2 regions of the Sphingomonas sp. PWP1-2 genome follow, and region 1 is predicted to be linked to the other one. Evidence: riboswitches for the same ligand, from Rfam matches in the RefSeq annotation. Region 1 holds a riboswitch; the other holds the start of a gene.
The links. A riboswitch is a leader RNA that binds a small molecule or an ion and turns the genes downstream of it on or off. The one in region 1 is predicted to bind thiamine pyrophosphate.
Positions count from the first base shown of each region.

Region 2: it holds a riboswitch for thiamine pyrophosphate, as region 1 does, so the genes downstream of both, thiC (phosphomethylpyrimidine synthase ThiC) here and ACP7C5_RS03630 (TonB-dependent receptor) in region 1, are expected to answer to the same signal.

Region 1 is NZ_JAFCXM010000001.1:725,476-741,261, reverse strand. It holds gene ACP7C5_RS03665 (glycoside hydrolase family 3 C-terminal domain-containing protein) at 1-1,399, opposite strand, end outside; gene ACP7C5_RS03660 (hypothetical protein) at 1,820-2,698, opposite strand; gene ACP7C5_RS03655 (hypothetical protein) at 2,735-2,908, opposite strand; gene ACP7C5_RS03650 (PAS domain S-box protein) at 2,905-4,437, opposite strand; gene ACP7C5_RS03645 (CsbD family protein) at 4,442-4,807, opposite strand; gene pnuC (nicotinamide riboside transporter PnuC) at 4,997-5,554, opposite strand; gene ACP7C5_RS03635 (phosphotransferase enzyme family protein) at 5,554-6,696, opposite strand; gene ACP7C5_RS03630 (TonB-dependent receptor) at 6,701-9,004, opposite strand; TPP riboswitch at 9,035-9,144, opposite strand; gene ACP7C5_RS03625 (RluA family pseudouridine synthase) at 9,177-9,869, opposite strand; gene ACP7C5_RS03620 (M15 family metallopeptidase) at 9,925-10,743, shown strand; gene wrbA (NAD(P)H:quinone oxidoreductase) at 10,733-11,335, opposite strand; gene ACP7C5_RS03610 (pirin family protein) at 11,474-12,172, opposite strand; gene ACP7C5_RS03605 (LysR family transcriptional regulator) at 12,298-13,203, shown strand; gene ACP7C5_RS03600 (AI-2E family transporter) at 13,200-14,264, shown strand; gene ctrA (response regulator transcription factor CtrA) at 14,372-15,076, shown strand; gene ACP7C5_RS03590 (amidohydrolase) at 15,150-15,786, opposite strand, start outside.
Region 2 is NZ_JAFCXM010000004.1:341,001-356,786, forward strand. It holds gene ACP7C5_RS12620 (TIGR00730 family Rossman fold protein) at 1-152, opposite strand, end outside; gene ACP7C5_RS12625 (phytoene desaturase) at 154-1,659, opposite strand; gene crtY (lycopene beta-cyclase CrtY) at 1,656-2,858, opposite strand; gene ACP7C5_RS12635 (sterol desaturase family protein) at 2,985-3,782, shown strand; gene ACP7C5_RS12640 (DUF2141 domain-containing protein) at 3,745-4,143, shown strand; gene ACP7C5_RS12645 (MipA/OmpV family protein) at 4,214-5,089, shown strand; gene ACP7C5_RS12650 (ferritin-like domain-containing protein) at 5,279-6,304, shown strand; gene ACP7C5_RS12655 (ferritin-like domain-containing protein) at 6,361-7,401, shown strand; TPP riboswitch at 7,432-7,542, shown strand; gene thiC (phosphomethylpyrimidine synthase ThiC) at 7,583-9,499, shown strand; gene ACP7C5_RS12665 (ParB/RepB/Spo0J family partition protein) at 9,543-10,370, opposite strand; gene ACP7C5_RS12670 (ParA family protein) at 10,439-11,233, opposite strand; gene ACP7C5_RS12675 (16S rRNA (guanine(527)-N(7))-methyltransferase RsmG) at 11,230-11,844, opposite strand; gene mnmG (tRNA uridine-5-carboxymethylaminomethyl(34) synthesis enzyme MnmG) at 11,841-13,685, opposite strand; gene mnmE (tRNA uridine-5-carboxymethylaminomethyl(34) synthesis GTPase MnmE) at 13,746-15,032, opposite strand; gene ACP7C5_RS12690 (DUF6489 family protein) at 15,036-15,260, opposite strand; gene ACP7C5_RS12695 (methylated-DNA--[protein]-cysteine S-methyltransferase) at 15,310-15,786, shown strand, end outside.

The sequences.
Region 1 (15,786 bases):
CCGGCGCGCGGCGCTTGATCTCGTCGAGCGGCGACGAGGGATAATACATGATCGGGCCGGGCCAGGTCTTTGGCAGCAGCCCCGGCACGGCATTGCCGCCGACCGGATAGACGAGCGAGGATCCCCCGCCTGCGAGCACCCCCTTGTCGGCATGGCCGCCGATCACGACGATCCGCTTTGCGGTCGCGGCGAGCGGGAGCACGTCACCGTCATTCTTGAGCAAAACCGCGCCCGCCTCCGCTGCGGCGCGCGTGACGGCGGCGTGCGCGGGAAGATCGATCGGCTGTTCGCTGACCGGACGCTCGAAAAGCCCTTGCGCGAACATCGCGCGCAGGATCCGGTGCGTCATCACGTCGAGCCGCGCGGGCGTCACCGCTCCGCTATCGAGCGCCTGGCGCAGCGGCGCGCCGAAGAAGGGCTGCGTGTCGAAGGGAAAGCCCGAATCCTGGTCGAGACCGGCATTGGCGGCGGGCGCGGTGCTGTGTGTCGCCCCCCAATCGCTCATAACATAGCCCTTGAAGCCCCAGTCGGTGCGCAGGACATCGGTCAGCAGCCAGCTATTCTCGCAGGCATAGGCGCCGTCGACGCGGTTGTACGAACACATGATCGACCCCGGATCGGCGCGCTCGATCGCCAGCTGGAAGGCGAGCAGGTCGGACACGCGCGCCGCGCTGTGCGCGATGATCGAATTGCCGGCGTTGCGATCGGTTTCCTGATCGTTGAACGCATAATGCTTGATCGTCGAGACGACGTGGTTCGACTGGATACCGCGCACTTGCTCGGCAACGATCGTCCCGGCGAGCAGCGGATCCTCGCCGCCATATTCGAAATTGCGGCCGTTGCGCGGCTCGCGCAGCAGATCGACGCCGCCCGCCAGCATGACATTGAAGCCCGAACGGCGCGCTTCGTCACCGATCATCGCGCCGCCGGCATGCGCGATCGCAACGTCCCAGCTCGCGGCGATCGCCAGGTTCGACGGCAAAGCGGTCCGCTCGCGCTTGACCGCGGCACCCCCCTGCGTCGCGACACCGACGCCGGCGTCGGTTTGATGCTGCGCCGGAATGCCGAGCCGCGCGATCGCGGGGACATAGCCGGCCGAGCCGGCATGCGCCTCGACCGGAGCCTTATAGAGGAAGATCGGAAAATCCGTCCCGAAATAGCCGAACACCAAGGTGAGCTTCTCGTCGCGTGTCATTGCCGAAACCAGCGCCTTCGCACGCGCATCGGGATCGCGCTTCGCATCGTTCCACGCGCCGCGGATCGCGGGCTTGGTCCACGCGGGCAGCACCGGCGTCCCGGCGACCGGTGCGACCTTCGCGGGCGGCGGTGGGGCGGCGACTTGGGCGGACGCGGTGGCGGCGACGAGCAGCAAGGGCATGGCGGCGACACGAAGCGTCATCAAGAAATCCTCTCTCGGTAGGTGTCGCGCCGTGACTCCGGACCGAACGCCGACGCTGGCGTCGTATATGCGGGCGTCTTTGACAGGTAAACAGCTGGCGAAGCTGCGTTTCGCGCCCGGCATTCTGCCAGGGCCGCATCGCGCTTTCGCGGCGCCGATCCTGGTCATGCTGTATCGCTGCCTTGCGCAGCAATCGGTGCGGCCATGCGGCGGTGCGGGCAAGCGCGCGATGCTGCCGCAATCGCTTGCCAGACAGATCGGATCGATGCCGACAGCTTGCGGCGGGGGTAGGCGCTGGCCGATCGCCCTGCGCATGTGTCCGTCTGGTCGGTGTCCTGCGGCAGCCGGTTGACTACCGCGCCGCAGGACACGTCGCGTAACGACAATGCCGCCCGGGATCCGGGCGGCACTGCACGCGTGTTAGAGGCGGCGGCGCGTGGCCGTGGTCGCCCCGAAGCCGGCGGCACCGGCGCCGATCAGCAGCGCGATCACCAGCATGAACGACGTCCCCGCTGCCACACCGGCGGCGGTGTCGGTCGCCGACTTTGCGGTACTGATCGCGTCGTTCTTGGTCTTGACGAACTGCGCCTTGGCTTGCGTCACCTGGGCCTGTGCCTCGGGACGGCTGATCTTGCGCTGGGCGGCGACGATGTCGACGATCCGGCTTTCGGCCTGCGAGCCGTCGGTGCCACCGCGGGCGAGCGCGGGCAGCTGCTTGGCGATTTCCTTCTGCGCCTGCTCGGGCGTCATCTGCGCCGGGTCGGACGGTGCGGTCGACAGATAGGCAGCGGCTTCGTTGCGGACGTCGGACGTATCGACGCCAGCCACGTCGGCAACCTTGGGAGCCGCCGCACCGATCCCGCTACCGGCTGCGCCTGCAACCGCGCCGACGGTGCGGAACGCGCCGCCGATGATCCCGCCGACCGCCGACGTGAGCAGATACAGCGTCAGGATCAGCGTGACGCCCCAGACGACGAGGCCGTGGACCAGACCATCGAAACGATCGTGCACGCCAGCGACGCGTGCCGCTGCATAGCCGCCGGCACCCAGCGCGATCACGGTCGTGACGATCCAGTACAACCCGGCGCCGATGCCTAAGCCGGTCGCCCCTGGTGTCGTGCCCTCGACCGGATTGACGAGGCTGAGCCCGATCCCCGTGCCAAGAATGCCGAGCACGAGCTGGATCGCGATCGCCAGCACGACGCCGGCGAAGATTGCACCCCACGAAATGCGCGTCGGCGTCTTCACCAGACGCGCGTCGTCAACCGGCACGAAGCCGGGTGTCAAATTGGTAGCCATAGTCACTCCTGTTGGTAGAAAATTGCCGGACCGGCGTCAGTCGTCGCCGTCCTTAATCATGGGGCTGTCGCCCCGGGCCTGATCGGCTCCGGCTTCGCTTTCGCGCCGCCCCTGCCGTTCGACATCGGCGTCGCCGATGATCTTGCCGATCGCTTCCTGGACCGAGCCCTTCGCCTGGCGGGCGCGGCCCTTGTCGCGGCGCTGCGTCATGCTGCCACCTCCCGTTCGGACGGTTCGTTCGTCGACGATGTCGACATCGAGTCGCCATCGAAGCCGCGCGCGCGTGCCCATGCCGCAGCGGCGTTGCGGCGATTGACGCCGATCTTGGCATAGATCCGCGCGACATGGTTGCGCACGGTATTGCCCGACAGATCGAGCGTCCGCGCGATCGACTTGTCGTCGAGCCCGCGACAGATCAACGCCAGCACTTCGCGCTCGCGCTGCGTCAGCTCATCGAGCCCGACTCCGCTCGGCTCGGCCTGCGGCGCGCGGATCCGCGCCAGCTTCTCCATGATCGAGCGGCTCAGCCAGCTGGTATCCTTCATCACCGCCTCGATCGCGCCGACCAGTTCGCGTTCGGACGCCTTGCGCGTGCTGATGTCGCGCATCGCCCACAGCACGCATGCTTCGTCACGCAGCAGGATTGGTTCGGTCGAAACGATACCGTCGATGACCGCGCCGTCCTTCAAACGGATCCGGACTTCGCGATCGCGCAGCGCATGCCCCGCATCGATCTCCCCCTCGAGCGCGTGTTGCAGCGCCGGGGTCTCCCACAAGCCGACTTCGCCGAGCGGACGCCCGATGATTTCGTCGGCGGCATAGCCCGTCAGTGCGGTGAAGGCCGCGTTGACGTCGCACAGCCGATGCCCGTCAAGCGCACCGATCGCGAGCGCCACGGGCGCAAGCGAGAAGGTCCGCGTGAAGCGCTCCTCGCTCTGCCGCAGCGCGTTTTCGGCTTTCCGACGCGGTTCGAGATCGGCGAAGGTGAACAGCATGCACGGTTGATCGCCCATGTCGATCGGCTGCCCGGCGACGATGACGAGTTTCGTCTCGCCAGTGGGCAAGTCGAGTTCGGCCTCCATCTGCGGGATGGTCCGCCCCTCGGCGAGCCGCTCCTTGCCGAGATCGCGCTTCTCGGCGCGCGCCAGAACGTCGATGTCGTAGACCGTCTTTGCGAGCACGGTGTCGCGGTCGTGCCCGGTCATGTCGAGAAAGCCCTGATTGACCTTCACGAAGCGCAGGTCGTTGAGCCGGCAGATGACCGCCGGTGCCGGATTGGCGTTGAACGACTGTTCGAACCGATCCTCCGCCTCGAAGCGTGCCGAGACGTCCTGGATCACCAGGACGAGACATTCGGGCTCGTCCTCGGCGTTGGTCAGCACCAGGCTGCGCACTTGGTGGACCCAGCGCGGCTCGGCCTCGCCAGCGACCGCAACTTCGACAACGACCTCGGAAAAGGCCTCGCCCGCAACCACGCGCTCGATCGGATAATCGGCGCCGCGCAAGCGGTGGTTGTTGCGATAGCGCAGCTGGAAGCGCTGGCGATAATCGTCGACCGTGGCCCCGAGCGCCTCGATCGCATCAACCCCGTGCATCCCGAGCGCCGCTTCGTTGGCCCACAGGATCGATTGGTCGGGGTCGACCAGGATGACGCCTTCGTCGAGCCCCGCGATGATCTGGCGCAAATGGCGCAGATCCGCAGAGTCTCGCAGCGACTTGAGGGCCGGGGCCACGGTCACGCGATCAGTCGCGCTGGCCGTGCACGAGCCACGCGAGGCCGTAGCCGAGCGCTGCCGCGCCGAGCGCCCAAAGCACTGGTGCCTGCTTGACTGAGTCCTGCGCCGTCCGCGCACCGCGCTTGGCGGCGTCCAGCGCACGATCACCGGCGACCCGCGCCTCGCTGCCGATCTTGTCGGCGAGCTCCGGGGCGCCGTCGACGACGTCGCCGATTGCCGACTTTGCACGACCGTAGAGGTTCTGCGCGCCACCAGCGACCTGATCGACAACGCCATCGACCTGCCAGTCGCGGCTGTTGACGGTGTCGCCAACGGCCTTTTCGATCTTGCCGCCGATATAGCGTGCACCGCCCTGGAATTCGTCCTTGTTCATTTTCTCGCTCCTTGTCCGAAGAAGAAATCCGCAACCGCGGCGTGGCGCCGAACGCAGGGAACATCCCTTGCCCGGCATCGCACCCCACCGAATTGTGCTCGGATCGGACCCATATAACGGCGAGGTCGATGCGCGGTTCCTAGTATTTTTGCGCCATGCGCTAGGTAAGAACTACCCGCCGTCGCAGCGTCAAACGCGCTGCGCGGTCCGCCAGCGGCGATAGCCAAGCCCTGCCAGGACGATCATCGCGGCATAGAGGCCGGCGGTGAGCATCAGCCCCTTGAACACGAACATGCCGACATAGATCACGTCGACCGCGACCCACAGCAGCCAGCTTTCGCGATGTCGCCGTGCCGTCCAATATTGCGCGACGAGGCTGAAGCTGCTCAGCCCGGAGTCGATCCACGGCAGTGCCGCATCGGTATAGTGGCTCGTGCCCCACCCGATCGTGACCGCCCCGATCGCGCCCGCCGCAAGCGCGATTGCCGCAGGCCCCGCGCGCAGCGGCTCGACCACGACGTCGCCATCATCTTCCTTGCCGCGCGCCCAGACGATCCAGCCATACACGATGGCGATGCCGAACAGCGCTTGCAGCACCATGTCGGCATAGAGCCGAACGTCGAGGAACAGCTTGAAGTAGAGCGCACACGCCAGCAGGTTGATCGGCCAGCACAGCATCCGCCGCACGGCGGTCAGCCAGATCCCCAGAAAGCTGACGATGACAGCGACGATCTCGAGCGCGGACATCAGCCGAGTGGCCCGTGCTCGATGCTGTTCAGGAAAGCTTGTCCGTGTGGCGCGATGAACCAGTCGGCGTGGCCGAGCAGATACAGGTCCCACGCCAAACTCGCCTGCTCGGCATCGTCGACGACACCCGCGAAATAGTCGATCTCGGACAGCGCGAATTCGAAATGGACGAGCGGCAGCACGCGCAGCAGCGCCGCCACCTCACCGCGGTCGAGCGGGATCACCGTCGCATACCCCGCGAGCAGCGCTTGCGCGGTTTCGGGATGGCCGATCGTCGCGTCTCTCCCCTGCCCCAACGCCAACCAGTCGATCGCAGTGCGCTCGATTGCGGTCGCGAGGTCGTGCACCGCGCAGGTCCGGTCGGCGAGACCGAAGTCGAACACCGTCGCGACTTGGCCGTCCGCGCTCCACAGCACGTTCGAGGGATGCCAGTCGTTATGCGTCCACAGCGCCTCGCGCCCCGCCAGCGCTGCCGGCACACCCTGGCCGAGCTCGGCAAACAGTCGCACCACCGCCGGCCGCCAGTCGCGCGGTTCGAGGAAGGCCGCTAGCGCCGGCCGCGCCGCGACATAGGCCTCGGTGGCCGCCAACGGATCGGTGCTGGGAAGAATATTGAAGCTCGCCACCAAGGGCTGCACCGCGCGCGCCGGCGCTGCGAAGCCGCGCGACGCTGCGTGTAGCCGTGCGAGCGACGCACCTGCCGCATGCGCGTGCGAGGCCGCGAGGAACGGGGTCCAGGAAAGTCGCTCGCGATACAGATCGAGCCCCGCGCCTTGACGGTGGAGTTCGTAGGTCCAGTCGCCGACGGCGATCGCGCTCGTCCCGGCGTCGGTCAGCAGGATTTCGGGCACCGGTATCCCGGCCGCGGCGAGATGCGCGATGAAGGCGTGCTCCTCCGCCAGGCCGGCAGGCGTCCGCACCGCCGGATGGTGCCGCTTGAGCACGAACATGCCGCGCGTCGTGCGCACCCGCGCCGCCGCCGAGAAGGGCCGCGGCGAATGCCACTCAAGCGCTTCTAGCTGCCCGGCCGCAGGGAAGCGCAAGAGCGCAGCAGCCGCGTCATCATGCGTGATGGCAGGCCAGGTCGGCGGCTCGAGCGTGGTGCCCATGCCGTGGACGAGATGCGGGGCGCTCGCGGCCATGGGATCAGAACACGCGCGACAGCGTCGCGATCAGCGCCGCGCCGCTCCCGACATAATAAGCCGGCGCTGCCCCGGCGATGAGGCTGCCGCGACGCCCGATCGTGTCGCGCGCGTTGGGGGTCACCGCCGCCACGCCCGACAGCACGCGCGGATTGGTGACGTTGATCGCATTGAGCCGCAGATCGGTACGCTTGCCGTCGAGCCACTCGGCCAGATGCACGCCGACCGACAGGTCGAGCGTCGCATAGCCCGGGATGCTCTCGTCATTGACGAAGGTGGCATATTGGCGCGCGACATATTTCAGCGCGCTGCTGCCGAAGAAGCGGCCGTCGTCATACGTCCCGCCGAGCCCTGCCTGGAAGGTCGGGCTCGATACCGCATGCTTGCCGCGCGTCGGCAGGAAATCCGCGCCGACCGGCAGGTCGTTGTCGAGCCGCGCGCGCAGATATTCGCCCGAGACGTAGAGGCTCACCCCCGCGGCGGGGCGGTAGTCGATCTCGCCATCGACGCCGTACGACGTCTGGCTGCCGGCGTTGAGCGTCGAATTGACCTGCGCGCCGCCGACATCGACCAGGGTGGCGAGCTGGCGATTGCGGAAATGGTAATGGAAGGCGGTCACCGACGCCGACAGGCTCGGCCCGATGTAGCGATAGCCGAGCTCCTGCGAGACCGAATATTCGTTCTTGAGCGCGTTCGTCCCCTGCGTGCTCAGCACACCGCCGTAATAGCTGTTGTAGAGCGTGAATTCGTTGGGGCCGCGGAAGTTGGTGGTGACGTTGGCGAACAGCTGCTGCCGGTCGTCGAGTTGATAATGGATCGCCGCGCGCGGCAGTGCGGCAAAGCTGTCGCGGCGCACCGCCGATTGCAGACCGGGCAAATAATTGCGCCCATTGCGGAGCAAGTTGACGCCCTTGAACCCGACGTCGATGGTCAGCCGCGGCGTGAGCGTAATGCTGTCGGCGAGGAAGAAACCCTTGGTCACCGTGAGCGTGCGCTGATCCTCATAGGCGAGCAAGCGGCCATCGGCAGTGCGGATCGCCGTCTCCTGATAGCCCCATGGGTCGACCGGACGCCCGTCCGCACGCACCGCGCCATAGGTCTGCAGCACGCGGTCCTTGCCGTAATCGAACCACAGGCCAGCCGTGATCCGGTGCGCTCCGGCGGCCAGCGTGAGCTTGGCGACGGTGCCGCCGCGGAACTGGTCGCCGGTATAGTTACCGAGCACGGTCGCCGTGCCGTCGACCGCGCCGGGCAGCGCGACCGGCCCCAGCGCCTCGGTGCCGAGGAAATTGCCGGTGGTCGAGAGCGCCGTGCCGTAGGGCGAATTGCCATAACCGAACTGGAGATAGCTCGTCGTGTCGAGCGTCAGCCGATCATTGAGCGCCAGATGCAGCGGCGCCGCAAGATAGACGTTGCGGAACGGCGCGCGATGGAGCCGCCAGTAATTGGTGTTCCCGGCGCTATAGCTGCGGTCGTAATTGAACCCCCGCCCCTGGGCGTTCCAGTCGGCGAGCGTCGGGCTGGGATAGGTCGAGGAATTGGCATCGTTGAACGACACGGCGATGCTCGCGCGGTTGCCGTTGCCCCATTCGTTGAGCAGCTTGGCGTCGACATGCTGGCGCGTGTCGAACCCTGCACCGCGCCAATTGTCGGCGCGGATGTTCGAATAGGACACGAACGCCTTGAGCCCGGTCCGGCCGATCGTGCCGGTATCGACCCGCACGAAGGCGCGCCGCGCGGCGTACGATCCGAGCGAGAGATTGACGAGCGCTTGCGGGCTCGCCTTGGGATCGTCGAGCGTGAGCGACAGCAGCCCCCCCGCCCCGCCGACGGTCGGCGAATCGAGATCGACCGCACCTTGCGCGAGCGTGATCTGCTTGAGGTTCTCGGCATCGGCGAACTGCGCGGGATAGGCGTAATAATAGCCGATGTCGTTCTGCGGCGCGCCTTCGAGCAGCACGCCGATCTCGTCCTGCCCGAGCCCGCGCAGCGTCAGGCTCGAGCTGGTCGACAGGCCGTAGGGGTCGCTCGACGAGACGTTCGCGCCGGGCAGCAGGCCGATGAGTTGGAACGCGTTGAGCGTGGGCGCTTGCTTGGTGATGAAATCGGCCGAGATCGCGCTTTGCGCCTTGGGCGCGTGCTGGTCGGGCAGCAGGCCTTCGGGATCGGGATGGCCGGTGACGACGATATCGCCGGGCGGATCCTTGTCCTCGGCGAACGCCGGGACCGCGAGCATCGCGCTCGACAGCAGCGCGAAGCCGAGCGCGCTGCGCGCGATGCCGTCGGTCGTGAAAAGCCTTCGCGTCATCCGTCGTCACTCCTACACGGAGGGGTAACGGAGTCTGCCGCCAGCCCTCCCTACGCCGGTATCAACCGGATCAGGTTCAGCGGGTCGTGGGCTGCAGCCCACCTCTCAGCCGCGCATGAGCGGCCCCCCGGGGAGCGCGGGGCTTAGTCGGTCAGGTCACGCGAGGAAAGCGCTATTGCGCGGGTGCGGCATCAGCCTCGGTAAATCCCGCCGCGATGAAGCGCTCAGGGAGCGGCGCCTTGGCGATGATCGGCTCCTTGCCCGCCCGTGGCACCATCAATTCGGCGGCGTGCAGCAGCGTTGCGGCGCCGTTCGCCTTGGTCCCGTTGCCGTAGATCGGATCGCCGACCACCGCCGCGCCGAGCGCCTCGGCGGCATGGACGCGGATCTGGTGCGTTCGGCCGGTCTCGGGGATGAACTCGACGAAGCTGCGCCCGTCCTTGATCGACAGCACGCGCCACGCGGTCCGCGATGCCTTGCTGCCCTTGGCGCCGAGCGGATCGCCGACCATCCGCCAGCCGGTCTCTTCGGTGCTGACCTTCGCAAGCGCGAGATCGATCAGCCCGCTTTCACCCTCGACCACACCCTCGAGCACCGCGAGATAGCGCTTGCGCACGAGACCCTGCTCGAACGCCTGTTGCAGCCGCGCGTGCGCCTTGGGATTGCGCGACAGCAGCAGGCAGCCCGACGTGTCGCGATCGAGCCGATGCACCGGCACCGGCCAGCGCTTGAACGCGAAGGTCAGCCCGTCGAGATGGTTTTCGAGGGAGAGCGATCCGTCACGCGGACGATCGACCGGGAGACCGGCGGGCTTGTCGATGACAAGCGCCTCGCCGTCGAGGAAAAGAACATGATTGGCTAGCATCCCACCCCCTTGCCACCGCAAGCGCCGACATGCCAGAGCCCGCGCCGTGCGAGCGATGCGAACTTGGGCGATGGGGATCGCGCTGGCGCCGTGGGCGGCTTCCCCCACGCTCGCCCAAACGGCTGTTCCGGCGAGCCTTTATCCCGGCGACCTCCCCGCCGCGATGGCCGACGGACGCATGCTTGGCCACCTGCCCTATCCTGAAGTCGCAAGCGGCGATCTGGTTGCGGCGCCGCCCGGTTTCGCGGTCGGCCAGCCTTGCGTGATCAATCGCGATGCCGCGCCCGACCTTGCGCGGATGCTGACCGCCGCCGCGCTGACGCCCAGCGTAGGCAAGACGCTCCGCGGCCTGTCGTGCTTCCGCTCGATTGCGCACCAGCGCGCGGTCTTTTGCCACAATCGCCGACGCGGCCATTGCGGCGACCCGGCGATGCGCGCGCTGACCGTCGCGCCGCCGGGGTTCAGCGAGCACGCAACGGGCTATGCGATCGACTTCGCGATCCGGCCGTCGGCGGGATGCGCCGATGTCGACAGTTGCATCGCGACGACCCCCGCGGGTCGCTGGTTGATCAGCCACGCGCCCGACTTCGGTTTCGAACTGTCGTTCCCGATCGGCAATGCGCAAGGCGTCACGTGGGAGCCGTGGCATTGGCGCTGGGTCGGCGCCAATCTGAAGGTGCCTGGCGCGACGCGCGCGCGCCTGGCGGTCGGCCGCGCGCGCGCGAGCTACCCGGCGAGCCCGCGGGTGACCGACATATCCGACCTCTGGCTCAAGCCACCGTCGGTGCCGCCACCCGTCATGCTCCCGCAATTGCTGCCTCCGCCGATCATCGCTCCGGTCGAGCGGCGGAGGCGCAAATGGTTCAGGCTTTGAGCTTGGCCGCCGTCTCGGCGATGCGCTTGCCCTGATAGCGCGCGCCGGCGAGCTCGTCGGCATGCGGCTGGCGGCTGCCGTCACCATCGGCGATCGTCGATGCGCCATACGGCGTGCCGCCGACCACTTCCTTGACGCCGGTCATGCCCTGGAAGCCGTAATCGAGGCCAACGATCGTCATGCCGTGATGCATCAAGTTCGTGATGATCGAGAACAGCGTCGTCTCCTGCCCGCCATGCTGGCTCGCGGTCGAGGTGAAGGCACCGCCGACCTTGCCGATCAGCTTGCCGCCGAACCACAGCCCGCCGGTGGTATCCCAGAACGACGCCATCTGGCTCGGCATTCGACCAAAGCGCGTCGGTGCGCCGACGATGATCGCGTCATAGTCAGCGAGCGCGTCGGGGCCGGAAATCACTTCGTGCGCGGTATCGGTCTTGAAGTGCGCCGCTTCGATCACCGCTTGCGGCGCAGTTTCGGCGACGCGGCGGATGTCGACCTCGGCACCACCGGCGCGCGCGCCTTCGGCGACGGCGTCGGCCATCTGCTCGATATGGCCGTAGGACGAGTAATAGAGCACGAGAACTTTGGTCATTGTAAGATCCTTCTTTTACTTGCCCCCCTCCCGCTTGCGGGAGGGGTTGGGGGAGGGAAGTCTGAAAAGGAAAGGGTAGCGCCCGAGGCACGCCCCTCCCCTAACCCCTCCCGCAAGCGGGAGGGGGATACGCGTACGTCACTCGCTGTCGACGAGCACCAGTTCGGAATCTTCGAGCGCGGTGATCGTGACGGTCTGGCCGCCATCCATCGCCGCGCCATCGCGCGCCTTGAACGTCTGGCCGTCGATCTCGACCGATCCCGTCGCAGGAACCAGATACGCGTGACGCCCGGGGCCGACTTCGTGCGTGATCGTCTCGCCAGCCCGCACCAGCGCTGCGAGCACGCGCGCGTCGGCACGGATCGGCAGCGCATCGGTGTCCTCGGCAAAGCCGCTCGCCAGCGTCACGAACTGCCCCGAACGATCGTCCTTCGGGAAAGGCTTGGCGCCCCAGCTCGGCGATCCGCCCTTGCGGCTCGGCTCGATCCAGATCTGGAAGATCGTCGTCTGCTCGGGCTCGAGATTGTATTCGGCGTGGCGCACGCCGGTCCCCGCGCTCATAACCTGGACGTCACCCGCCCCGGTGCGGCCTTCATTGCCCATCGAATCCTTGTGCGTGATCGCGCCCTTGCGGACATAGGTGACGATTTCCATGTCGCGGTGCGGATGCGGCGGGAAGCCGCTGTTCGCGGCGATCTCGTCGTCATTCCACACGCGGATCGCGCCCCAGCCCATGCGGGCGGGCTCGTAATAATTGGCGAAGGAAAAATGGTGGCGGGCGTTGAGCCAGCCATGCTCGGCATGGCCGAGGCTCTCGAACGAACGTCTCTCGATCATTGCGGATCTCCCGAAGGAATTGCGTTGGCACCAAGATAGGCGTTTGGATTGCGCGGTAAATGGAAACACTGGAAACCGATCGTTTCGACATGTAAGGAAACGCGTCGCCTGGAGCCTGGTACCAAATGCGTCTTCCCGATCTCGAAGCCTGGGCGATTTTCGCCAGTGTGGTCGAACACCGCTCCTTTAGTGGAGCCGCCGATTCGATCGGCGTTTCGAAGGCGACGGTGTCGAAAGCGGTGACGCGGCTCGAGGCGCATCTCGGGCAATCCCTGTTCCACCGCACGTCGCGCCGGCTGACCTTGACCGAGACCGGCAAGGGCCTGGCGGAACATGCCGCCCGGATTCTCGCCGAGGCGATCGCCGCCGAGGAAGCCGCGCACGATGCCGCGACGACCCCGACCGGGCTGGTACGGTTGAGCGCACCGATGACGCTCGGCCTCGCGATCGTCGCGCCGCTCGTTGCCGAGTTCCTCCTGCTCCATCCCGGCATCGAGATCGAGCTGATCCTGTCCGACGCCAAGGTCGATATCGTTGCCGAGGGGTTCGATATCGCGCTGCGCATCGCCGACCTGCCCGACAGTTCGCTGCGCGCGCGTCGGCTTGGGCCGATCGCCATCCATATCGTCGGCTCGCCTGAGTATTTCGCGCGAGAGGGCCGACCGACCCATCCCGCGCAACTCGGCGAACATGCGTGTTTCGGCTATACCAACGTCACCGGACCGTGGCGCTTCTTCGGCCCTGGTGGTGCAGAAGCTGCCGTGCGGCCGAGAGGCCCGCTATCGGCGAACAGCGGCGACGCGCTGCTCCCGGCGCTCCGCGCTGGACTCGGCATCGGCTTGCTGCCCGACTTCATTGTCGGCCCCGACCTTGCCTCGGGGAAGCTCGAGGTCGTGCTCGCCGACTGGCACGGACCGCCGATCGCGCTGCATCTGGTGACCCCGCCAAGTGCGCTCCGGCCCGCGCGCGTCGAGGCGCTGATGGACTTTTTGACGGAGAAAGTTCGCAACCCTTGCGTTCGCGAAGGGTGAAGCGCCTTGCCCCCGATGCCGACGATGCCCGGTTCATCCGCCGGGTCCTGATCGTCATTCTGATCGTCGCGCTCACTGCGGCGGTGTGGCGTGCGGGCAATCTGCTGATCCTCGCGTTCGGCTCGATGCTCGGCGCGGTCGCCATTCGCGCGATTGCCGAGCTCTACGGCAGGGTCGTCCCGCAACGCGCGACGATGCCGCTCGCGGTGACCACGGTGCTCGCGGTGATCGGGTTTCTCGGGTGGCTGTTCGGTGTCGAATTCGCGCAGCAGATCAACCAGCTCGTCTCGCAATTGCCGCATCTGCTCGACCAGCTTTCGCACTGGATGTCGCAATCGCCGGTCGGTGCGAAGATCGTCGAAGCGGTCAAGGCGGCATTCGCCGGATCGCGCGTCGCCAGCGACATCGGGGGCCTGCTGAGCGGCAGCGGCCAGTTGCTGCTCAACTGCATCCTCCTCCTCGTCGGCGCCCTGTTCTTCTCCGCCGACCCCGACGTCTATCAGCGCGGCGCGTTGCTGCTCGTGCCGCCATCGGTGCGCCCGGCGTTTGCCGATGCGCTGGTCGATGTCGGCACGACGCTGCGGCTGTGGCTGCGCGCCGAGCTGATCGGGATGACCTCGATGGGTCTGCTCGTCGGCACGGGGCTGTGGATCGCTGGCGTGCCCTCGGCGTGGGCGCTCGGGCTGCTGGCGGGCCTTAGCGAATTCATTCCCTATGTCGGGCCTACCGCTGCAATGCTTCCCGCGCTCGGGCTTGCCGCGACCGCGGGTACGGCGCCGTTGATGGGCACGCTGATCACCTATGCGATCGTCCGCGTGATCCAGACCAACTTCGTCACGCCCTATGTCCAGAGCCGCGTGATCGACATCCCGCCCGCGATCACGGTGTTCGCGATCATTGCGATCGGCTTCGTGTTCGGGCTGTTCGGGCTCTTCTTTTCGGCGGGACTGCTGGTGGTCGGATTCTCGCTCGTGCGCAGCCTGTATCTGCGCGAGGTGCTCGGCGAGGACCTCACAGACGATGCCGAATCACCCCGCGAATCGCGGATTCAGGCCGATTAATGCGAAATTAACCTTTTGCCTTCATCACTGATCAGGTTAATGGTTTGTGTCAGGCATATCGGGCCGCAGGGAGCTCCGATCGTCTGGTAAGCAATGGGGACCGCCAGATGCGCGTATTGTTGATCGAGGACGAGCCGACGACCGCCAAGGCGATCGAGCTCATGCTGACGGCCGAAGGCTTCAACGTCTACAAGACCGACCTCGGCGAGGAAGGCTTGGATCTCGGCAAGCTCTACGATTACGACATCATCCTGCTCGACCTCAATTTGCCCGACATGCACGGCTACGACGTGCTGAAAAAGCTCCGCGTCGCGCGCGTCCAGACGCCGGTGCTGATCCTTTCGGGGATCAACGAGATGGACAGCAAGGTCCGCAGCTTCGGCTTTGGCGCCGACGATTACGTCACCAAGCCGTTCCACCGCGAAGAACTCACCGCGCGCATCCACGCCGTCGTGCGCCGCTCGAAGGGCCATAGCCAGTCGGTCATCCGCACCGGCAAGCTCGCGGTCAATCTCGACGCCAAGACGGTCGAAGTCGATGGCAGCCGCGTCCATCTGACCGGCAAGGAATATGCGATGCTCGAGCTGCTGAGCCTGCGCAAGGGCACCACGCTGACCAAGGAAATGTTCCTCAACCACCTCTATGGCGGGATGGACGAGCCCGAGCTCAAGATCATCGACGTCTTCATCTGCAAGCTGCGCAAGAAGCTGTCGCTCGCCTGCGAAGGCGAGAATTACATCGAGACCGTGTGGGGCCGCGGCTATGTGCTGCGCGAGGCCGACGAGATGATGGCACCCGCGGCCGTCGCCTGATCGCCCAACAGTTTACCGCTCCCGCTGCGGCGGGAGACAGGCCGCGACATCGGGGGACGTCGCGGCCTTTTCTTTACTTGCGGCTCCACGCCTTGGCGCCGCCGATCCAGGTCTGCTCGACCTTGGTCGCGCGCAATTCGGTTGGCGAAGCGAGCAGCGGGTCGCGGTCGACGATGATGAAATCGGCGCGCTGCCCGACGCCCAGGCGCCCGAGCTTGTCCTCGGCAAAGCCGGCATAGGCCGCGCCCCCAGTGAACGCCCACCACGCCTGCTCGCGGGTGATGCGCTCTTCGGGGCGCCAACCACCGAACGGCTGCCCATCGGCATCCTGCCGCGTGAACGCCGCCGCCCAGCCCGCGAACGCATCGGGCTTCTCGACCGGATAATCCGATCCGAAGGCGAGCGTCGCACCGTTCTTCAGCATCGAGTTCCACGCATAGGCACCGGCGAGCCGATCGGGCCCGAGCCGCGCCTCGGCCATTGCGCGGTCGCTCGTCTGGTGCGTCGGCTGCATCGAGGCGATGATGCCGTTCTTGCCGAAGCGCGGCAGATCGACCGGATCGACGATCTGTGCATGTTCGATCCGCCAGCGGCGATCGCCCTTGTACGTATCGGCCATGTCCTCGATCGCCGAGAGCACTTCGGCATTGGCGCGGTCGCCAATCGCATGGACCGCGACCTGGTAATGATCAAGCGCGGCGCGGCTCATG
Region 2 (15,786 bases), on a different contig from region 1:
TCGGCGACCGCGCCCATCAGCCCGAGCTTGCCGCCGCCATAGACGACGCCGATGCCGCGCTCGGCCAGCGTCCGCCCGACCTGGCGCGCGCAGTCGATATAGACGGGATCGGCCGGGGTGGCCGATCCGCAATAAATCGCGAGCCGCTTCATTTTATCGTTCGCCTTCCAGCATTAGCGCCGCGGTCGCCTTGGCGCTGCCCACCACGCCGGGAATCCCGGCGCCGGGGTGCGTGCCGGCACCGACGAAATAGAGGTTCGGGATATGGTCGTCGCGATTGTGCACGCGGAACCACGCGCTCTGCGTCAGGAGCGGCTCCAGCGAAAAGGCGCTGCCGAGATGCGCGTTGAGATCGGCCGCAAAGTCGTTCGGCGCATAATGGAATTTGGTGACGATCCGCGAATGGATGTCGGGGATCAGCCGCCGCCCGATCTCGTCGAGGATGCGCTTTTCGAGGATCGGCCCGATCTCGTCCCAATCGACCGGGAACTTGCCCATGTGCGGCACCGGCGCGAGCGCATAGAAGGTCGAATGCCCCTCGGGCGCCATCGACGGATCGGTGACGGTCGGGTGGTGCAGATAGAGCGAGAAATCCTCGGGCAGCACACCGTGATCGTAAATGTCGCTGAGCAGCCCCTTATAGCGCGGCCCGAACAGGATCGTGTGGTGCGGGATCCCCGGCCACGTCCCCGTGATCCCGAAATGGACGACAAACAGCGACGGCGAATAGCGTTTGCGCGCGAGCGCCTTCCTGGTGCGCTGCGCACTGCGCGACGACTTGAGCAGATCGCGATAGATGTGCATCACGTCGCCATTGCACGCGACCATGTCGGCATCCTGGTGCCAGCCGCTCGCGGTGGTGACGCCGGTCGCGCGGTCGCCGAGCGTGGCGATGTCGACCGCGGCGTCGCCGAGCCGCAGCACGCCGCCGAGCCGTTCGAAATGCGTGACCATCGCGTCGATCAGCTTGCTGGTCCCGCCCATCGCGAACCACACGCCGCCGTCTTTCTCGAGCTTGTGGATCAGCGCGTAGATCGCGGATGTGTTCATCGGGTTTCCGCCGACGAGCAGCGTATGGAACGACAGCGCCTGGCGGAGATGCTCGTCCTTCACGTAGGACGACACGATCGAATAGACCGAGCGCCACGCCTGGTATTTGGCGAGCGCGGGCGCTGCCTTGATCATTGAGGCGAAGTCGAGGAACGCGACATGGCCGAGCTTGCGATAGCCCTCCTCATACACGCCGGCGGCATAGTCGAGGAACTTGGCATAGCCCGCGACATCGTCGGGGTTGAGCTTGGCGATCTCGGCATTGAGCGCGGGCTCGTCGTTCGAATAATCGAACACCGTGCCGTCGGGCCAGTTGAGCCGGTAGAACGGCATGACGGGCGCGAGCGTCACGTCGTCGGCCATGTCGCGCCCGGTCAGCGCCCACAATTCCTGCAGGCACGGCGGATCGGTGATGACGGTCGGCCCGGCGTCGAACACGAAGCCGTCCTTCTCCCAGACGTACGCGCGGCCCCCGGCCTTGTCGCGCGCCTCGAGCAGCGTCGTCTCGATCCCCGCCGATTGCAGCCGGATCGCCAGCGCCAGCCCGCCAAACCCGGCGCCGATGACGATCGCGGTCCGCGCCGGTGCGCGCACCGGATGCGAGCTCATGCCTTCACCCCGCCCGGCAGCACGCCGATCGCGCGCAAAGCGCGGCTGATCGGTACCGGCGGCTTGCCGGTCAGGATCCGTGCCTTGTCCATCATCGTCGAGCGTCCTGCATAAAAGCGCCGCACCAGGCGCTGGTCGAGCCGGTAGAAGCGTTCGAGAACACGATAGCGTTCCTCGGGCTCGGCGGCGCGAAAGAGCATCTTGTCGAGCATACGGTAGAAGCCGCGCGCCTGCCACGTCCGTTTCGCATAGGCATGCGTCAGCGTGTGCAGTCCCTCGCCCGACAGGTCGCGCGCCGTGGCGATCAGCGCGGCGAGCCGCACCGCATCGGGTAGCGAATAGCCGGTCGTCGGGTGGAACAGCCCCGCACGCATCCCGGCCTTGGCGACCTTGTTGCCGCCAGACTGCCAATAGGCCTCGAAATCGCCGCCCATCGTCACCGGCAGGACGCCCGATTCCTCGCGGATGACCGTATGCGTCGCCCAGCCATGCGCCGCGGCATAAGCGCGTACGCGATCGGCGATCGGGTCGGCATTGTTGCCGCTGCCGGGTTGCGGCCGGTACAGATCGGGGGTGTCGCTGTAATAGGTGTCTTCGATGAACAGCCGGGTCGGCGACAGCGGCAGTGTGTAGACGAAGCGATAGCCGTCGATCTGCTCGACCGTCGCGTCCATCACGATCGGACGCGTGAGCCCGTGCGGCGTATCCAGCTCGAACTCGATCCCGACAAACTTCTGCCAGCCCAGATCGAGCAGCCCGAGATCGCCCGGCCCGCGCGTGTCGATCACGCCCTTGGCCTCGAGCCGGTCGCCGTCGGCGAACACCACTGCGGTCGGTCCCGCCGCGAGCACCTTGCGACCGGTCATCAGCCTGTGTGCCGGCAATTCGGCGCGCAGCGTCGCATCGAGCCGCTCGGATTCGATCGAATAATAGGCGCTGTCGAGCGTCCGGCGGTGCGCCGGAAAGGCAATGTCATAGCTTTTCCAGCCATAACTGACGAGCGGCGCGACGATCCAGCGATCGGCATCGCGCACGTCGCTGGCGAAGAACGACCAGAGATGGTTGCCACCGAAGCGATCGGATCGCTCGACGATCCGCACGTCGAGCTCGGGCCGCTGCTTGGCGAGCGCCAGGGCGATCAACCCACCGGCAAGCCCGCCACCGACGATGGCGATGTCGCAGGAGAGAGTCTCTGGCATAGCCATTGCGATAGCCGAAATGTGGCAAGGTGCAAGCGCAGCGGGCGATCGTGGGACGCGCCGCAGACGCTGGCCGGTGCGGCGAATCTCCCTGACTTGCGGGGCTGGCTGCGCTACACCGCAGGAATGTTGCTCGCGATCCTCGCCGCCACGCTCGTCATGTCGCTGATCGTCGGCGTGCGCTATCTGATCGTCTCGGGGGCATTCGCCGCGGCAACGCGCGTCAGGCATCCCGGCCTCTACGACGGCCTGACGCCGCAGATCCGTCGCGAGATTGGCTGGAGCCTTGCCTCGGCGGTGATTTACGGCGTGCCGGCGGGCGTCGTCGCCTGGGGATGGCAGAATCTCGGCTGGACGCGGATCTACACCGATTTGCACAGCTACCCCTTATGGTATGCGCCGGTGTCGGTGCTGCTGTACCTGATCGCGCACGACACGTGGTTTTATTGGACGCATCGCTGGATGCACACGCCGCGCGCGTTCAAGCTCGCGCACGCGGTGCATCACGACAGCCGCCCGCCGACGGCGTGGGCGGCGATGGCGTTCCATCCGATCGAGGCGATCGCCGGCGCTGTGATAATTCCGCTACTTGTCTTCCTTATTCCCATCAATATCGGCTGCCTCGGCTTGGTCCTCGCGATCATGACGGTTATGGGGGTTACCAATCATATGGGTTGGGAAGTCTTTCCCCGGTTCATGTGGAATGGACCATTGGGGGCATGGCTGATCACGGCCAGCCATCACCAACGGCACCACGATCTCTATCGAGGAAATTATGGTCTCTATTTCCGTTTCTGGGATCGGCTCTGCGGCACCGACAAAGGTGTCGGCGATTTTGTCAAAGCGCATGCGCAGGCTCGCGTGCGTCGGCGGCGCGTCGGCGGTGGTGTTGCTGGCGCTGCCGGGGGCGGTGGCAACGAGTGACCTGTCGGTCGATCTCACCAATCTGCGGTCGCACAAGGGATCGGTCCGCGTCTGCCTGACCGCCGACCCGCAGAACTTCCCCGCGTGCATCGACGATGCGCAGGCCGTGACGCGCTCCATACCCGCGACAGCCGGCAGCTTGCGCTTCGATGGGCTGACGCACGGCGATTATGCCGTCGCGGTGATCCATGACGAGAACAACAACCGCAAGCTCGACACCTTCGCAGGAATTCCGCGCGAAGGCTTTGGTTTTTCTCGTAATCCGGCAGTGAGCTTTGGCCCGCCGCGCTTTGCTGCGGCCCGCTTCACGCTGACAGGTGATGCAGATCGGCAACAGATCAAAATGCGTTATCTGCTCTAGCTTACATTTTCGGACCCAAAGCGTTGCGCGAGCGTTACGGCCCCAAATCCTTAGATTCTGGAGCTACCCCGTGATCGATCGTCGCTTTCTTATATCCGCCGCCACCCTGCTGATCGCCAGTGCGGCCCCGGCGTTTGCGCAAAGCGCGCCGCCCGCCCCGGCGGACAACGACCAGATCGCCGCCGACTTCAACAAGGATTCGGTCACGGTCGGCATCGGTGGCGCCTACCTTCCCGATTATGACGGCTCGAACGAGTATCGCTTCGTGCCGGCACCCGCCGCGATCGGCTCGGTCAAGGGCTTCAACTTCTCGGTGATCGGCAACCGTGCCAGCATCGATCTGATCCCGAACCGCCCGGGCCAGTCGATCGATCTGCAATTCGGTCCGATCGGCGTGATCAATTTCGACCGCTCGAGCATCAAGAACATCGACGACGTCCGCGTCCGCGCACTCGGCAAGCGCAGCACCGCGCTCGAGCTCGGTGGCTATATCGGCATCGGCAAGACCGGCGTGATCACCAGCCCGTATGACAAGATCTCGGTGTCGGTCAGCTATCGCAAGGGCGTGACCGGCGCGCACAATAGCGGGATCTGGCAGCCGAGCTTCACCTATCTGACGCCACTCAGCCGCAAGGCCGCGGTCGGCATCCTCGCCTCGGCACAGCATGTCGGGCAGGGCTATGCCGACACCTATTTCAGCATCACGCCGACGCAGAGCCTCGCGAGCGGCCTTCCGACGTACGCGGCACGCTCGGGCTGGAAGAACTATTCGGTCGGCGGTTTCGCGACCTATTCGCTGACCGGCAATTTGCTCCACGGCGTTAAGGTCGTCGCCGGCGGTACCTATTCGCGGTCGCTGGGGGACTTCTCCTACGCCCCGATCGTTCGCATCGCCGGCTCGCCCAACCAGTGGCTGGGCGCCGTCGGGCTCGCTTACACCTTCTAACCCCGGCGCAATTCAGCGCAGGTTCAGGACCCGCCGTGGAACACAACTCGTGGTTCCACGGCGGGTTTTCGTTTGCGCGCGGATCGTCGGGAATGGCCGACGCTCCAGCTATTCGGGTCTTGCGCCGTCGCGCGCGAGGTGCCACGCCAGCGCCGCACTATAGCGTTTCCAGCAAAAGGGTTCGCCCCAATGACCGACACCGAAGACCAGCTGATCGAGCGCCTCGAAGCCCGCGCCGACCGTCGGAATGAGCGCCGCGAATTCTTCCGCACAGCCCTTGGAGCCGGTGCGGTCGCCGCCGTCGGCGCCGCCGCCGTCGCGGTCGGGACCAGCGCATCGGCGCAGGCGACGTCGGAAACCGACATCCTCAATTTCGCGCTCAACCTCGAATATCTCGAGGCGCAATTCTATTCCTACGCCGTCTTCGGTACGGGCTTGCCCAACAGCCAGCTCACCCCGGGCAGCGCCAGCACGACGACGCAGGGAACGGTCACGGGTGGCCGCCAGGTCAGCTTCAGCGATCCGCTCGTCGCGCAATATGCGCGCGAGATCGCCGGTGACGAAACGCAGCACGTCGCCTTCCTTCGCAGCCAGCTCGGCACCGTCGCCGTCGCGCAGCCCGCGATCGACATCGGCAGCACCGCCACGAGCGCCTTCACGGTCGCTGCGCGCGCCGCCGGCCTCGCGACCAATGCAAGCGGCGCGGTCGACAACGTCAACGGCACTTTCGACCCTTACGCCAACGACCAGAACTTCCTGCTTGCCGCCTTCCTGTTCGAAGATGTCGGCGTCACCGCCTATAAGGGCGCGGCCTCGCTGCTGACGACCAAGGCCTATATCGACGCGGCGGCGGGCATCCTCGCCGCGGAGGCCTATCATGCCTCGATCATCCGCACCGTGCTGTACAGCAAGGGCCTGGCGACGCCGTCGCTGCGCACTGCGGCGGGCGCGATCTCCGACGTTCGCGACAAGCTCGACGGGACCTCGGACGACGATCAGGGCATTGCCTCGGCAGTCGTCGCGAACAGCCAGTTCGCCGCGCTCAACGGCCTGACGGCATCGAACATCGTCCCCACCGGGCTCGACGGCATCGCCTATGGCCGCTCGACCGGGAACGTGCTCAATATCGTCTACCTCAACAGTCTGGCTGTCGCGAAGGGGGGCTTCTTCCCCAATGGGCTCAATGGCACCATCGTGACCAGCACCGCGAATTGAGCCGCCCGATACCTTCAGCCTGACGCCTTCCAGCTTGCCCGAACGGGAGTTCCCCAGTGATCGATAGCGACATCCTCTTGCAGGTTCTCGACGCCGGCGAACGCCGCCGCGCCGAGCGCCGTAATTTCCTGCGCAGCGCTGGCGTCGCCTCGCTCGCCGTTGGCGGCGCATCGCTGCTGTCGGCCTGCGGCGGCAGCGGCTCGACGAGCACCGATCCAGGCGCGACGGCGACCGCAACGCCGACGCCGAGCCCGAGCTCGACCAGCACGCTGCAGGATCAGGACACGCTCAACTTCGCGCTCAACCTCGAATATCTCGAAGCGCAGTTCTACAGCTTTGCCGTTACCGGCGCAGGGCTGCCCAATGCGTTGATCGCCAAGGGCGATGGCAACCAGACCGTCCAAGGCACCGTGACGGGCGGCCGCAAGGTCACTTTCACCGATCCGATCGTCCAGCAATATGCGGTCGAGATCGCCGCCGACGAAGTCGCCCATGTCGCCTTCCTGCGTTCGGCACTTGGTGCTGCGGCGGTTGCGATGCCGTCGATCAACATCGATGGTGGCGCCAATGGCGCCTTCTCGGCCGCCGCGCGCGCCGCCGGGATCGCAACCACCAATGGCGTCGTCGATCGCGTCAACGGCACCTTCGACCCTTACGCCAGCGACGAGAACTTCCTGCTCGGTGCGTTCATCTTCGAAGATGTCGGCGTGACCGCATACAAGGGCGCTGCGCAGACGATCAACACGACGTTGCTGCTCGATGCCGCTGCGGGCATCCTCGCGACCGAGGCTTACCACGCCGGCCTGATCCGGACCGTGCTCTATTCGAAGGGCCTCGCCACCCCGAGCCTGCGCGTCAATGCCAACCTGATCAGCGACGCGCGCGATAGCCTCGATGGTACGAGCGACATCGATCAGGGCATTACCGGAACCGCGACGACATCCAACCTCGTTCCGGTCGATGCCAACGGCCTGGTCTACGGCCGTACCGCAGGCCAAGTGCTCAACGTCGTCTATCTCAACAAGAACGCCGTGGTCGGCGGGGGCTTCTTCCCCAATGGTTTCAATGGCAACATCCGCACCAGCGCCGCAAACTAGTTGCACGCGGCGCGCGAGCGCCTAGACTGACGCCATTCCCCGGGGGGCTGCTGTTCGGCGGCTGAGAGGGGGGCACGAGCCCCCGACCCGCATCAACCTGATCCCGTTAATACGGGCGTAGGGAGGGAGCGGTGGCCGCCCGGAAACCGTCTTTGCTCCTTGCGATTTTGGAGCGAAGAGCATGGCAGATATCCCGGCGCGTACCGAAATCGGCGTGACGACTGGCCCGATCCGTGGCTCACGCAAGATCTACGTGCCCTCGGTGGCAATTCCCGGGCCAGGCGTCGCGATGCGTGAGATCCTGCTTGAACCATCGTGTGGCGAGCCGCCGCTACGCGTTTACGACACGTCGGGGCCCTATACCGACCCCAAAGCGCGGATCGATATCCACGTCGGCTTGCCGACGCTGCGGCGCGACTGGATTCTCGCACGCGGCGACGTCGAGGAATACACTGCGCGCGAAATTCGCCCCGAAGACAATGGCTTGAGCGGCCCCGATCGTTCGACTGGCTTACCGCAATATCCCAATGTCGTTAAACGCCCGCTGCGCGCCAGGCCTAGCGCCAATGTCAGCCAGATGCACTATGCGCGACGCGGCATCATCACCCCCGAGATGGAATATGTCGCGATCCGCGAGAATCTCGGGCGCGCTGCCGCCAAGGAAAAGCTGATCCGCGACGGCCAGGACTTCGGCGCATCGATCCCCGATTACGTGACGCCCGAATTCGTCCGCGACGAAATCGCGCGGGGGCGGGCGATCCTTCCCAACAACATCAACCATCCCGAATCCGAACCGATGGCGATCGGCCGCAACTTCCTGGTCAAGATCAACGCCAATATCGGCAACTCCGCCGTTGCGAGCAACGTCGCGGCCGAGGTCGACAAGATGGTCTGGTCGATCCGCTGGGGCGCCGACACGGTGATGGACCTGTCGACTGGCCGCAACATCCACGACACGCGCGAATGGATCCTGCGCAACAGCCCCGTGCCGATCGGCACCGTGCCGATCTACCAAGCGCTCGAAAAGGTCGGCGGCGTTGCCGAGGACCTCACCTGGGACATCTTCCGCGACACGCTGATCGAACAGGCCGAGCAGGGCGTCGATTACTTCACGATCCATGCCGGCGTGCGGCTCGCCTATATCCCGATGACCGCGAAGCGCGTCACCGGGATCGTCTCGCGGGGCGGATCGATCATGGCGAAATGGTGCCTCGCGCACCACAAGGAGAGCTTCCTCTACGAGCGGTTCGACGAGATCACCGAGATCATGAAGGCGTATGACATCGCCTACTCGCTCGGCGACGGCCTGCGACCTGGCTCGATCGCCGACGCCAACGACGAAGCGCAGTTCAGCGAGCTCTACACGCTCGGCGAACTCACCCACCGCGCTTGGAAGAGCGACGTCCAAGTGATGATCGAAGGCCCCGGCCATGTGCCGATGCACAAGATCAAGGAGAATATGGAAAAGCAGCTCGAAGTGTGCGGCGAGGCGCCCTTCTATACGCTCGGGCCGCTCACCACCGATATCGCACCGGGCTATGACCATATCACCAGCGGGATCGGCGCGGCCATGATCGGGTGGTATGGCACCGCGATGCTCTGCTACGTCACGCCGAAGGAGCATCTCGGACTCCCCGATCGTGATGACGTCAAGGTCGGCGTGGTGACCTACAAGCTTGCCGCGCACGCCGCCGATCTCGCCAAGGGCCATCCCGCCGCCAAGATGCGCGACGATGCGGTCAGCCGCGCGCGCTTCGAATTCCGCTGGCGCGACCAGTTCAACCTGTCGCTCGATCCCGATACGGCGGAACTCTATCATGACGAGACGCTCCCCGCGGAGGGCGCAAAGACCGCGCATTTCTGTTCGATGTGCGGGCCGAAATTCTGCTCGATGAAGATCACGCAGGAAGTGCGCGATTTTGCGGCGAAGCAGAACCAGCCGGCGGACGGCTTCCTCGCCGCAACGCCGATGGTCGATGAGGCCGACGCCGACCGCGCCGCGTTCGCACGCGGTGTGCAGGCCGAGGCGGGCATGGCTGAAATGAGCGCCACGTTCAAAGCAAAGGGCAGCGAGCTCTACCTGCCCGCGACCGAGTGACCTGCCGGTCCGGCGGACGCCCGAAGTGTCCGCCGGCCGCGGATCAGATACGCTCGCCGGTCAGCCGCTGGCACACCATGTCGAGTTGATCGAGCGTCGAATAGGACAGCGTCAGCGTGCCCCCCTTGGCGCTGTGCGCGACACGCACCGACAGGCCCAGCAGATCGGCCAGCTGATGCTCGAGCGCCGCGAGATCGGGATCTCGCCCCTCGCTGTCGCGCTGGCCGCGCGGCGCAGGCTTGGCAGCGCGCGCCATACGCTCGGTATCGCGCACCGACAGACCGCGCGCGACGACCTGGTCCGCCAGCGTCTCGACATCGGGCGCGCCGATCAGCGCGCGCGCATGCCCCATCGTCAGCGCACCATTGACGACGCGCTCCTGCACCGGGGTCGGCAGCTCGAGCAGACGCAGCAGATTGGCGATGTGGCTGCGCGACTTGTTGACCAGCTTGCCTAGCGCTTCCTGCGTGTGACCGAAATCCTCGATCAAGCGATGATACGCTTCGGCCTCTTCGATCGCATTGAGGTCTTGCCGCTGGATATTCTCGACGAGCGCGACTTCGAGCGTTTCGGTATCATCGAACGCCCGCACGATGACCGGCACCTCGTGCAGCCGCGCACGCTGGGCAGCGCGCCAGCGGCGCTCGCCTGCGACGATCTGATAGCCGGTGCCGTGCGGCCGCACGACGATTGGCTGCAACACCCCGCGCAGCGCGATCGATTGCGCGAGTTCCTCGAGTGCGGCTTCGTCGAAGTGCCGCCGCGGCTGGCCCGGATGCGGCGTCAGCGAGCCGACGGGGAGCGAGCGCACACCCGGCGAGGCATTCTCCTTGCCTTCACCGACGGGCTCTTCGCGCGCCAAATCTCCCATCAAGGCGTTGAGGCCGCGGCCCAATCCCGAACGCGGCTTCGGGCGTGCAATCGGAGGCGTCGAGTCGGTCATGCGGCCCTTGCAGGTTGCGGGGTATCAAAGGCGGGCAGCCGCGCGATCAGCTCACGCGCGAGCGCGATATAGGCTTCCGAGCCGGGGCAGCGATAATCGTAGATCAATGCCGGCAAGCCGTGGCTCGGCGCCTCGGACAAACGCACGTTGCGCGGAATCACCGTGTCGAACACCACGCGACCCAGCACCGCGCGAACGTCGTTCGAGACTTGGTCGGTCAGACGGTTGCGACGATCGTGCATCGTCAATGCGACACCCATGATCGACAGCGCGGGGTTGAAGCGCTCGCGGATCCGCTCGACGGTGCTCAACAGCTGGCTGAGCCCTTCGAGCGCGAAGAATTCGCACTGCAGCGGGACGAGCAGCGAATTCGACGCGACCATCGCATTGAGCGTCAGCAGACCGAGCGACGGCGGACAATCGATCAGCACGACGTCCCAGCGATGATCCGAGCGGGCGAGAGCGCGCGACAGGCGATGCGTGCGCTCTTCATATTCGACCAGCTCGATTTCGGCACCCGAGAGGTCGACCGTCGCCGGTACGATGTCGAGCTTGGGGACGCACGTCGGCATTGCCGCGACGTCGATCGATGTCTCGCCGAGCAGAATGTCATAGGTCGAGTGATGCCGGTCGGCGCGCGCGATCCCAAGCCCCGTCGAGCAATTGCCTTGCGGATCGAGATCGAGCAGCAAAACCCGCAGCCCGGTCGCAGCAAGCGCAGTGCCGAGGTTGATCGCGGTCGTCGTCTTTCCGACACCGCCCTTCTGGTTCGCGACGGCAATGACGTTCATCGGCGTGTTACCCCTGATGCAAGAACGATCAGCGAGTCGGGATCGGTGATACTGTGTTCCACGTGAAACACCCCGTCCCATGCTAGCTGCGCGGCGGTGACATCTGCCAGCGCCGTCCGCCCTTTTGGCAGAATCCAGCACGTTGCGGAAGATGCGCACTTCGCGCCCCAGGCGAAAAGACTGTCCAACGATGCGACGGCCCGCGCCGAGATAATCCTTGCATCGACAAGGACATCCTCGATCCGCGCACACTTCACCGTAACGCGATCGCCGACCCCCATCGCCTCCGCCGCTTGCGTCAGGAAGTCTGCGCGACGTCGACGCGGCTCGACCAGCCAGACCGGTCGATCGGTAAGAGCTGCAACAACCAGTCCTGGGAAACCGGCACCGCTCCCGATATCGAGCCATACCCCGTCGTCCTTGGGGGCGAGCATCAGCAGCTGCGCGGAATCGACAATGTGGCGCGTCCACATCGCGCCCAGCGTCGAGGGTGCAATCAGATTCTGCTGCGCGCTTTCGGCGGTAACGATCTCGACGAGCTGTCGCATCGCCGCGAGCCCGTCAGCGCCAAAGTGCTGCGAGACCCAGTCCCGCGCTTCGTCCTCGGTCACGCCGCCTTCTTTCGTATCTGCAGGAGGATCGCCGTCAGCGCCGCCGGGGTGATGCCGCGAATGCGACCCGCCGCTGCGAGCGTCGCGGGGCGTGCGGTCTCGAGCCGTTCGATCATCTCGCTCGATAGCCCGGGGACGGTCGCGAAGTGCAAGCCATCGGGAACGGCGATCGTGTCATGCGACCGCATCGCCGCAACTTCGGACTCCTGCCGTGCGAGATAGGGGGCGTAGCGCGCGTCCTCGGTCGCTTCGGCAAGCAGATCGGCATCCATGCGTTCGAGGAGGTCTGGGGCCACCATCTCGAGCGTCACGCCCGCCACGCGTAGCCATGCGGCGCCCGATCGACGTTCGGGATCGCTGCCGATCACCGCACCGCGCGTCGTGAGCGTTTCGCTTGGCACCGTCTGGTCGAGCACCCGTTCGATTTCGCCACGGCGCTCGATCCGATCCGCGAGCCGCTCGATCCGCGCGGGCGACAAGCACCCAATCTCAGCCGCTATCGGGCTCAAGCGTGTCTCGGCATTATCGGCGCGCAATCGCAGCCGATATTCGGCGCGAGCGGTGAGCATGCGATAGGGTTCGGTAATGCCTTGCAGCACCAGATCGTCGATCATCACACCGAGATACGACGATGCTCGGTCGAGCACGATCTCGGGCCGCTCGAGCGCGCGCGCCGCTGCATTGAGCCCCGCCATCAACCCTTGGCCGGCGGCTTCTTCATATCCAGTCGTTCCGTTGATTTGCCCACAGCAATACAGACCTTCGAGCGCGCGGACCTCCAGCGTGGCATCCAGCGCGCGCGGGTCGATGTGGTCATATTCGACGGCGTATCCCGGCGTCAGCATCGTCGTGGCCTCGAGCCCGGGGATCGAGCGAAGCATCGCCGCCTGGATATCGACGGGCAGCGAAGTCGAAATGCCGTTGGGATAGATCGTCGGATCGTCGAGGCCCTCGGGTTCGAGGAAGATCTGATGGCCGTCGCGGTCGCCAAAGCGATGGATCTTGTCCTCGATCGAGGGGCAATAGCGGGGGCCTGCCCCCGCGATCGCACCGCCGAACAGCGGCGACCGGTCGAGCCCGGAGCGAATGATGTCGTGTGTCTGCGGCGTCGTCCGCGTGATCGCGCAGTGAAGCTGGGGCAGGGGGCGATGCTTCGAAACGGGTGACATGGTCCACGGCTCGGCGTCGCTTTCCTGCTGCGCCAGCCGCGCCCAGTCGATCGTGCGGCCATCGAGCCGTGGCGGCGTCCCGGTCTTGAGGCGCGCCATCGGCAGGTTGGCAGCGCGAAGCTGCTGCGCGAGCAAGGACGCGCCCGCTTCCCCGACACGCCCACCTTCGGAGCGTTCCTCACCACAGAACATCCGCCCGCCGAGGAAGGTGCCAGTTGCTAGCACCACGGCGCGTGCATGAAGTACCGTACCATCGGCTAGGCGAACACCTGCGACGCTCCCGCTCTCGCTCAGCAGGAGACCGGCGACTTCGCCACCGATAATCTCCAACCCTGCTTGCTGTGCTAGCATCGCGTTGATCGCTGCCGCGTAGCGGCGTCGGTCCGCCTGCACTCGTGGGCCCTGAACGGCTGCGCCTTTGCTGCGGTTGAGCATTCGGTAGTGGATACCCGCCGCATCGGTCGCGCGCGCCATCAGGCCGTCGAACGCATCGACCTCGCGGACAAGATGCCCCTTGCCGAGACCCCCGATCGCGGGGTTGCACGACATCGCGCCCACTTTCGCAGGATCGAAGGTGATCAATGCGGTCCGTGCGCCGCGGCGCGCCGCCGCGGCGGCAGCCTCGGTGCCGGAGTGTCCGCCACCCACTACGATGACGTCGAAATCGTTCATGGCTTCGCGCTAAATGGCTCGCCGCGATCTGTCAAAGCCGACCGTGTTCCACGTGGAACATCATTTGCCGATGCAGAAGCGCGAGAAGATCGCGTCGAGCACGTCCTCGGTTCCGGTGCGCCCCGTGATCGCGTTGAGTGACCGCATCGCGCAGCGCACTTCCTCTGAGACGATCAGCAAATCGCCTTGACCCGCCTGGCGGAGATGCTGCTCGCTTTCGCGCAGCAACGACCGCTGCCGATCATTTGTCGCAATCGCATCGGCGACGGGGAGCAGCGCTTTCGCCTCCGCGGCAAGCCGCGCCCACAGGCCGGCTATGCCAGCCCCGGTCTCTGCCGAAACAACGAGCTCAGCGAAAGGGGGAGGGGACGAGCGCGACGACAGGTCGGCACGCGCGTGTACCGCGATATGCCTCGGATCGGCAGGCGGGGTGTCGCCCAGCCACAGCACGATATCCGCCGAGCCCATCGCCGCCTCGGCACGCGCAATGCCGATCTCTTCGACAATGTCGTTGGGCGTATCCGTCAGACCGGCAGTATCGGTCAGCAGATAGGCGATCCCCCCACGCGTGACCGCGGCCTCGATCCGGTCGCGCGTCGTCCCCGACAATGGCGAGACGATCGCCACATCGCGCGCCGCGAGCACGTTGAGGAGCGTCGATTTCCCACTATTGGGGGGCCCGGCTATCACCACGCGTACGCCGTCGTGCAGACGCTCGACCGGGGGCGTTGCGAGCAGCGCAGCCATCGCATCCGCAATGCCTGCGATGTTGGTCGTGATCGCCTCGACCGCTTCGTCGGGCACATCGTCTTCGTCGGAGAAATCGAGCTGCGCTTCGATGCTCGCAGCCACTGTCACCAACCGGTCCGACCAGTCTTCGATAACGGTGCGCAATCCGCCTTCCGCAATCCGAAGCGCTGCACGACGCTGCGTCTCGGTCTCGGCGCTGAGCAGATCGCCGAGGCCTTCAGCTTCGGTCAGATCGAGCACACCGTTGGTCAACGCACGGCGCGTGAATTCCCCCGGCTCGGCGGCGCGCAGACCCGGTTGCGCAGCGAGGACATCGCCGACCGCCGCCACCACCGCACGCCCGCCGTGAAGATGGAGTTCGACCAGATCCTCACCCGTCGCGGTACGCGGAGCCGGAAAGGTCAGGACCAGCGCACGATCGAGCAATCGCCGGTCGGCAGGATCGCGCAAGGCGCGCACGCCCGCCACGCGCGGTGACGGCAGGGTCCCCGCGAGCGCCGCTGCAACCGCCATCGCCGACGGCCCGCTGATCCGCATGATCGCGATCGCCGCCGGCGGCGGGCCGCTCGAGCAGGCAAAGATCGTGTCGTCCGCCACGGCTTATTTCGCTGCGCGATCGAACATCGTCCGCCACAGTCCCATGCTCGCATCGCTGACCGGCGCCCAGCTTCGCATCATGTTTTCGATCAGGTCGGGCGAAACGACGCCATCCATCGAATCGGTCATCATCGACAGATACTTATCGTGGATCGGCGTGAGATCCGGGAGCCCCATGAACGCACGCGCTTCCTGGGGGGTACAATCGATCTCGACGTTGATCTTCATTACGGCGTCTCCGCTTGAGCCGGCACGAGCCCGGCGCCATAGTCTGCTCATGTATGCGCGCGATATGGCCCGGATCGCAACGCCCGTCGGCGTGATCACGATCAGCGGCGATGACCGCGAACTCCATGCGATCACGCTGGGCGGGGAGGGCGAGATCGTCGCGGGGACAACCGCACCCGTACGTGCCGCCGCCGAGCAACTGACCGCGTGGTTTGCGGGAGCGCTAACGACCTTTGATCTGGCTTTGTCAGCGGCAGCGTCCGAACGCGGGGAGGCGCTGCGGACCGCAATGGTCGCGATCCCGTATGGCGATACGCTAAGCTACGGAGCACTCGCCAAGCGTGCTGGATCGAGTGCGCGGGCGATCGGGCAGGCCTGCGCGCACAATCCGTTCCCGATCGTGGTGCCATGCCACCGCGTGGTCAATGCCTCGGGAAGCCTCGGCGCCTATTCGGCGGGGGAGGGGCCGATCACCAAGCAATGGCTGCTCGCGTTCGAGCGGCGCGGTCGGCGGGATCTGCTGCTT